DNA from 2 places in the Phreatobacter sp. AB_2022a genome. Region 2 is predicted to be linked to the other one. Evidence: riboswitches for the same ligand, from Rfam matches in the RefSeq annotation. Region 2 holds a riboswitch; the other holds the start of a gene.
The links. Region 2 has a riboswitch for glycine ahead of OZ671_RS19080 (D-amino acid dehydrogenase). Riboswitches for the same ligand answer to the same signal wherever they lie in the genome.

Region 1: linked by a shared signal. The riboswitch ahead of gcvT (glycine cleavage system aminomethyltransferase GcvT) and the one ahead of OZ671_RS19080 (D-amino acid dehydrogenase) in region 2 are both predicted to bind glycine.

The regions. Positions count from the first base shown of each region.
Region 1 is NZ_JAPSET010000011.1:73,241-76,644, reverse strand. It holds gene OZ671_RS10255 (OsmC family protein) at 1-272, opposite strand, end outside; gene gcvH (glycine cleavage system protein GcvH) at 288-665, opposite strand; gene gcvT (glycine cleavage system aminomethyltransferase GcvT) at 739-1,878, opposite strand; glycine riboswitch at 1,956-2,086, opposite strand; glycine riboswitch at 2,087-2,195, opposite strand; gene OZ671_RS10240 (hypothetical protein) at 2,283-2,903, opposite strand; gene OZ671_RS10235 (pyridoxal phosphate-dependent aminotransferase) at 3,153-3,404, shown strand, end outside.
Region 2 is NZ_JAPSET010000026.1:82,445-85,848, forward strand. It holds gene OZ671_RS19080 (D-amino acid dehydrogenase) at 182-1,447, opposite strand; glycine riboswitch at 1,581-1,677, opposite strand; gene OZ671_RS19085 (MBL fold metallo-hydrolase) at 1,975-3,024, shown strand; gene OZ671_RS19090 (MFS transporter) at 3,243-3,404, shown strand, end outside.

The DNA.
Region 1 (3,404 bases), on a different contig from region 2:
TCGACGTAGGAATCGACTCGGAAGCCCTGCTTGGCCGCGAAGGCCAGGAAGAACAGCATGTGGCAGGACGAGACGGAGGCGACCAGCGCCTCCTCCGGGTCGACCGCGTCCTCACGGGAGAACGGCACGCGCACGCTCGACGGCGCCGACGAGGCGGGCACCGCGACGCCGCCGTCGAAGCGCCAGACATGCGCCCGCGAATAGCGGTTGTCGGTGAAGACGGCAGCCGCCTCCCGGTTCCAGGCGACCTCGGCGGTGTAGCTGTGCGCCATGACCTGCGCCCCGTGTCAGGAAATCGAGGACAGGAACGCCTGGTAGGCCGCCTCGTCCATCAGGGCGTCGAGCTCGGCCGGATCGGCGATCTTGAGCTTGACGAACCAGCCCTTGCCGGCCGGATCCTCGTTGACGGTGCCGGGGGCGGCCTCGAGCTCGGCGTTGACGGCGATCACCTCGCCGCCGACGGGCGCGTAGATGTCGGAGGCCGCCTTGACGCTCTCGACCACAGCGGTGCCGTCGCCCTTGGCCACCTTGCGGCCGATCTCGGGCAGCTCGACGAAAACGACGTCGCCGAGCTGCTGCTGGGCATAGTCGGAAATGCCGATCGTGCCGGTATCGCCTTCGACGGCGATATATTCGTGGTCCTTGGTGTAGCGGATCGTGGCCATGGGAAGTTCCTCTGGATGGCTATCATGTGAGGCACGGTGCCGGCCGGGCCGGATGCTTGAGCTTCGCCCGACGTCAGCCGCGGAAGTAGCGGTGCGGCGCGAACGGCATGGTGACCACCTTGGCGGGCAGGTCCTTGCCGCGCACCTCGAGCAGCACCGGCGTGCCCGGCTCGGCGAAACGGCTGTTGACGTAACCCATGGCGACCGGGCCGTTGACGGTCGGTCCGAAGCCGCCCGACGTGACCATGCCGATGGCGGCGCCGTCGGCCGCCTTGATCGGGGTGCCCTCGCGCGCCGGCGCCCGGCCGTCGGGTACGATGCCGACCCGGCGGCGCGACGGTCCCTCGGCAAGCTCGCGCTGGATGCGCTGGGCGCCCGGGAAGCCGCCTTCGGTGCGGCGGCGCTTCTGGATCGACCAGGTGAGCCCGGCCTCCACCGGCGAGGTGGTGGTGTCGATATCGTGGCCGTAGAGGCAGAGGCCGGCCTCCAGGCGCAGGCTGTCGCGGGCGCCGAGGCCGATCGGCTTGACCCGCGGGTCGGCGGTCAGCCTCTGCCAGATAGCAGCCGCGTTCTTGGCTTCGATGCAGAGCTCGAAACCATCCTCGCCGGTATAGCCGGAACGGGAGGCGTGGACGAACATGCCGTCGAGCTTGGCCTCGATGAAGGTCATGAACGGCGTTGCGGCAATGCCGGGAATGAGATCGTCCAGCACGGCCGCGGCCTTCGGGCCCTGCAGCGCGACCAGCGCCAGGGTCGGGTCCGGCTTCAGGCTGACACCGGCGGGAAGCCGCGCGGCGATATGGGCGAAATCCTGGTCCTTGCAGGCGGCGTTGACCACCATATAGGCCCAGCCTTCGTAACCGGCGTAACCCGACCGGGTGATCATGAGGTCGTCGAGGATGCCGCCGTCCTCGGCGGTGAGTTGGCTGTAGCGCTGCTGGCCGGGCTTGAGGTTGAGGATATCGGCCGGCACCAGCGCCTCGAGCGCCCGCGCCGTGGTCTCCCAGTCCGGTCCGACGACGAAGGCCTGGCCCATATGGCTGACGTCGAAGAGGCCGGCGTCGCTGCGCGTCCAGTTGTGCTCGGTGAGCACGCCGGTCGGATATTGCACCGGCATGTCGTAGCCGGCGAAGGGCACCATCTTGGCGCCGGCATCGACGTGGAGCTGATGGAGCGGGGTCTTGTGCAGCGGCCCGGAAACGGTCTCAGCCATTGGTCATCCTGCATCGGCGCGCGAACAGGCCCGGGGCGATGGCCCGGACACGCTCGAAACGCGGGCTTGTCGCCCGCTCGCGCCCCTCTGTCGCAGGAACCTGAGAGATTCACCGGGGCCCGAAGGCCAGAGCACCCCGGCAGGGCGCCCTATCGGCTTACTCCGTCGGTGGGCCGGGTTTGGACGCCAGGCCGCTTTCCAGAATGCCGATCCCCCGGCGGTCCTTTTGCCTGAGAGGTTCCGGGGCCGTTGCTCCTTCGGCGCCGGGAGATCTTCAGAACGTAACAAGACCACCCGGACTCTCCCGCCGGGTTCATAAGGCACACCTTGGCAATGACCGCATCGGCAGCCGGAGTCAAGGCGCGGCTGTGGGCCGCGCGCCGTTGGTCCGCAGCGCGCGGGCGTCAGTGGCCGCGGCGGGCCTGGCGGCCGCGCTGACGCTGCTGCGGCTGGGCCATCGTGTCGAAACCGACGAAGATGATGTAGTTCTGTAGCTCTTCCGGCGGCGGCAGGGCGAAGGCGACCTGGTCCTCGATCTGGGTGAAGGAGACGTTCGGCGAGCCGGCCGGCACATCGATCGGCACCGTGTAGAGCCGCGACCAGATCGGCTGCGACAGGCCGCGGGTCACCGCGATGCGGATCGGCAGGCTGAGCCGCGCGCTGCCCTCGGCCTTCGGGCCGGACAGCACGCGTCCCTCGACGCCGACCTTGACGATCATGGTCTGCCCGTCGATGCGGCATTCGCGCGCAAGATCGGTAATGGTCGCCTGGTACCGCAGCTCGGTCGGTCCATCGCCGCCCTGGCGCCAGACGTTGGAGCCGTCGCGCACTTCGATGCGCGGACACAGGTTCTCCTGCAGCGCCTGCGGGCCGGCCTGCACCGGCTGGCCGAACAGCGCATTGTGGACAGGCGAGCCGACGCCCGGCGCCGGCTGCGCCGCAGCCTCGGGCGACTGGCTCTGACCGCCGCCGAAAAGATTGCCACCACTGGTGCCACAGCCCGCGAGACCGGCCGCAAGACCCATTACCAAGGCGATTCGGGCCGTTGCCCGGCCCGTCAAACCAAATCTGCGCAGCACGTAAGGGCCCCTGATAAGCTTTTGCGACCGGGGCTTATAGCAAAGCCAGTCGGGCGGAACCAAGGCCTGATGACGGACCCCGTCCAGGAGCACCATCGCCTTTGGTGATGGACTTCCGTCGTGATTTTCATGAGAAGGGCAGCTTCGCCGCGGCTATGCTGCGCAAACGCCCTTTTTGAAAGCCAGCGCCTGCCCATGACCTCATCCCTCCTCGCCTCGCTCCGCCCGGAAGCCACGGAAGCGCCGGCCAGCGGCATCGTCGAACTGTCGAAATATGCCCGGGCGGCCGGCGACGTGATCCAGCTCTGGGTGGGTGAAGGCGACATGCCGACGCCCGCCTTCATCAGCGAAGCCGCGACCCGCTCGCTGGCCGCGGGCGAGACCACATATACGTGGCAGCGAGGCATTCCCGAGCTTCGCCAGGCGATCGCCGCCTATGCGTCCAAC
Region 2 (3,404 bases):
CTACGCCCACGCCGGTGCGAAAGGGCTGCAAAAGCGCCGACGCCACGCCAGGAGCCTGCACGTTCCATGCGCGTTCGGGCGTCACGGTACACGAAATCGGCGCCGTCCTTTTTGACCGCGCCGATCCCTGCTCATCCCGGCCGCTCTCCGTGCGCGCCCGGATCGTGTCGTTCCGGCGCCGTCAGGCCGCGTTGGCGCGCTGGGTCGCGAGCGCCCCGATCGCATCGGCGGTGGCCGCCGACAGCGTCCAGCCGAGATGGCCGTGGCCGGTATTGTAGAAGACCCGCGGGTTCCGCCCGCGCATCACCCGCGGCATCATGTCGGGCATCATCGGCCGGAGGCCGGCCCAGGGCACGACCTGGCGCGTGCTCATGCCGGGGAAATGGGCGCGGCACCAGGCGATCAGGGGGCCGATGCGCTCGGCCCGGATGTCCTTGTTGACGCCGTTGAACTCGGCCGTGCCGGCCACGCGGAACCGGTCCGCGCCGAGCCGGCTGGTGACGATCTTGGCGCGGTCGTCGAGCAGGCTCGTCCAGGGCGCCGCCTCCCGGTCGGCCGCGTCGATCAGATTGACGGTGATCGAATAGCCCTTGACCGGATAGACGTTGACCCGGTCGCCGGCCTGACGGCCGATGCTGCGCGACATGACGCCGCCGCACACCACCACCTGGTCGAAGCTCTCGATCCGCTCGGGCTCGGCGGCACCGTCGAGCGTCGGCTCGACCGAGCGGCTGGAAATCCGCACGGCAAGATCGGTCGGCACCAGGCCGGTCACCTCGGTCGCCAGCCGCATCGCGACACCCAGCCTTTCGCAGGCCCTGGCGAGGCCATTGGTGAATTTGTGGATGTCGCCGGTGAAGTCCGACGGCGTGTAGAAGCCGCCGTAGAACGCGCCCTTCAGGGCCGGCTCGATGGCGCGGATCTCCCCCAGCGTCACCGCGCGCCGTTCCAGGCCGCCGCGCGCGAGCAGCTGCGACACCCGTGCCGCCGCCTCGAAATCGGCCCTGGTGTGATAGAAATGCAGGATGCCGCGGGTCTCGCAGTCGAAATCGATGCCCTCGTCCCGGGCGATGCGGGTGAGATGGGCCCGCGCCTCGACCGCGAGCCGGGCCGTGGTCACGGTGTTTTCTTCATATTTCGGGATCGCCGCGATGAACTCGGCCATCCAGGACAGCTTGTGCCAGGACGGCGTCGGGTTCACCAGCAGCGGCGCGCCCGGCGTGAACATCCATTTCATGCCCTTCAGCACGGTCGCCCAGCTGTTCCAGACCTCGGCATTGGACGCGGAAAGCTGGCCGCCATTGGCGAAGGAGGTCTCCATCGCCGCATAGGGATGGCGGTCGAAGACCGTGACACGGCAGCCGCGCTTGGCAAGATTGTAGGCCGTGGTGATGCCGGTAATGCCGGCGCCGATCACCGCCACATGGGAGGGTTTCGTCGAAATCATAGGCGCTCCTTCCCGCATCATGCGGGTTCGAACGCCCCCTCTGTCATTGGCCTGAGAGCTTCACCGGCGCTCATGCATTGAGCGGCGACTTACACCATCGGCGGGAGCATGCGGCTCCACTTTTCAGAGTCTGACTTCGGACACGGTCTTTTTGCCTGAGAGTTTCCGGGGCGGTTGCTCCGTCGGCGCCGTCCCACGCGAGGCGGGTCGATCTCTTCCGTGTTGGCGACAAGCAATGCCGTCGTCGCGGCGCAGCTGTCAAGAGCGTGCCGCCGCGGTGTCGCGCGACATGCCTAACGGCCGTCTGGCCGATGGACCGCGGCGTCATATTCTGCCAGATGGGACCGGGGCACCGGCGGCATCCGGCGCGGGTGCCCGGATTTTTGCGCTCGCCGCGTTGCGGGTTCGGCCGTCAGGCGCATGCCGCGGCCGACAGGCACCAGGCGCTGCGAGCATCATTGAAGCCCGTCCTTTTCATCCGATCCGCGGCATCACGTCAGCCATCGCCAACCCGAAAGTCTCCCCGCATGTCCGCCCTGGCCACCGAACCCGATCTCGTCTTCCCCGTGCCGACGCCCCCCGAGCCGGGCGCGGTGCTGGAGATCGCGCCGGGCATCCTCTGGACGCGGCTGCCACTGCCCTTCCGGCTCAACCACGTGAACATCTATCTGATCGAGGACGGCGACGGCTGGGCCGTGCTCGATACCGGCATCGACGACCAGGTGACCCGCGACGCCTGGGAGGCGCTGGTCGCCGGTCCGCTCAAGGGCCGGCGTCTGACGCGCCTGATCGTCACCCATTTCCATCCCGACCATATCGGGCTCGCCGGCTGGCTCGCCCGCCGCTTCGACATGCCGCTGCTGACCAGCCAGACCTCCTATCTGAGCTGCCTGAACATTTCGCTGAAGCCCAATGCGCTCGACGCCAAGCTCTACCGCGACTTCTATCTCAGCCACGGGCTCGGCCAGGAGCTGACCGAGCTGGTCGCGACCCAGGGCAGCGAATATCTGCACATGGTCTCCGACCTGCCCGGCACCTTCCTGCGCCTCGTCGCCGGCGACCAGCTGAGGATCGGCGGGCGGGTCTTTGCGGTCCGGTCCGGCGACGGCCACGCCGCCGAGCAGATCATGCTGCATTCGGCCGAGGACAAGGTGCTGTTCGTCGCCGACCAGGTGCTGGCCAAGATCACGCCCAATGTCAGCGTCTGGGCAGTCGATCCGCATGGCGACCCGCTCGGCCTGTTCCTGCGCAGCCTGCGGCTGCTGAAGGCCGAGATCCCGCCGGATACCCTGGTTCTGCCCGGCCACCAGCTGCCCTTCATCGGGCTGGACCTGCGCAGCCAGCAGCTCATCGCCCATCATGAATCGCGCTGCGCGGCGCTGATCGCCGCCTGCCGCGACAAGCCGCGCTCGGCCGCCGAGCTCATCCCCTTCATGTTCACGCGCAAGCTCGACGCCCACCAGACGAGCTTCGCCTTCAGCGAAGTGCTGTCCCACGTCAACTACACGCTCAACCAGGGCGAGCTGGTGCGCGCCGGCCTCGTCCGCGGCGTCGAATATTTCGCCGCGCCGCGCTGAACCGGGCCGAAACGGCGGCGCTCGCGACGGCCGCGGCTTTCTTCGCGCAAATTGCTGTTCTCGTTCGGCAATTTGCCGGAGCTCAGAGGGCCGGGCGTGCCGGCGTCCGGGAGCGCCGGCAAGCGGCATGGCAGCCGTGCAAATCGGCGCCTTCCGCCGCGGCTTCGGAACGCCTTGGTCTGTCGGACCATGAGGCTTTCGGAGATGTTGGGCCGGCCATGACGGCATCGTCGGACACCATGCCAGCGGCGCGCCGGGGCGAGGCGGCGCTGCTGACGCGCGTCTCGATGGCCCATCTGGTCAGCCATTTCCACATCATGACGCTGCCGGCGCTCATCCCGCTCCTGCCGGCCTATCTCGGCGTCGGCTTCGTCGAGGTC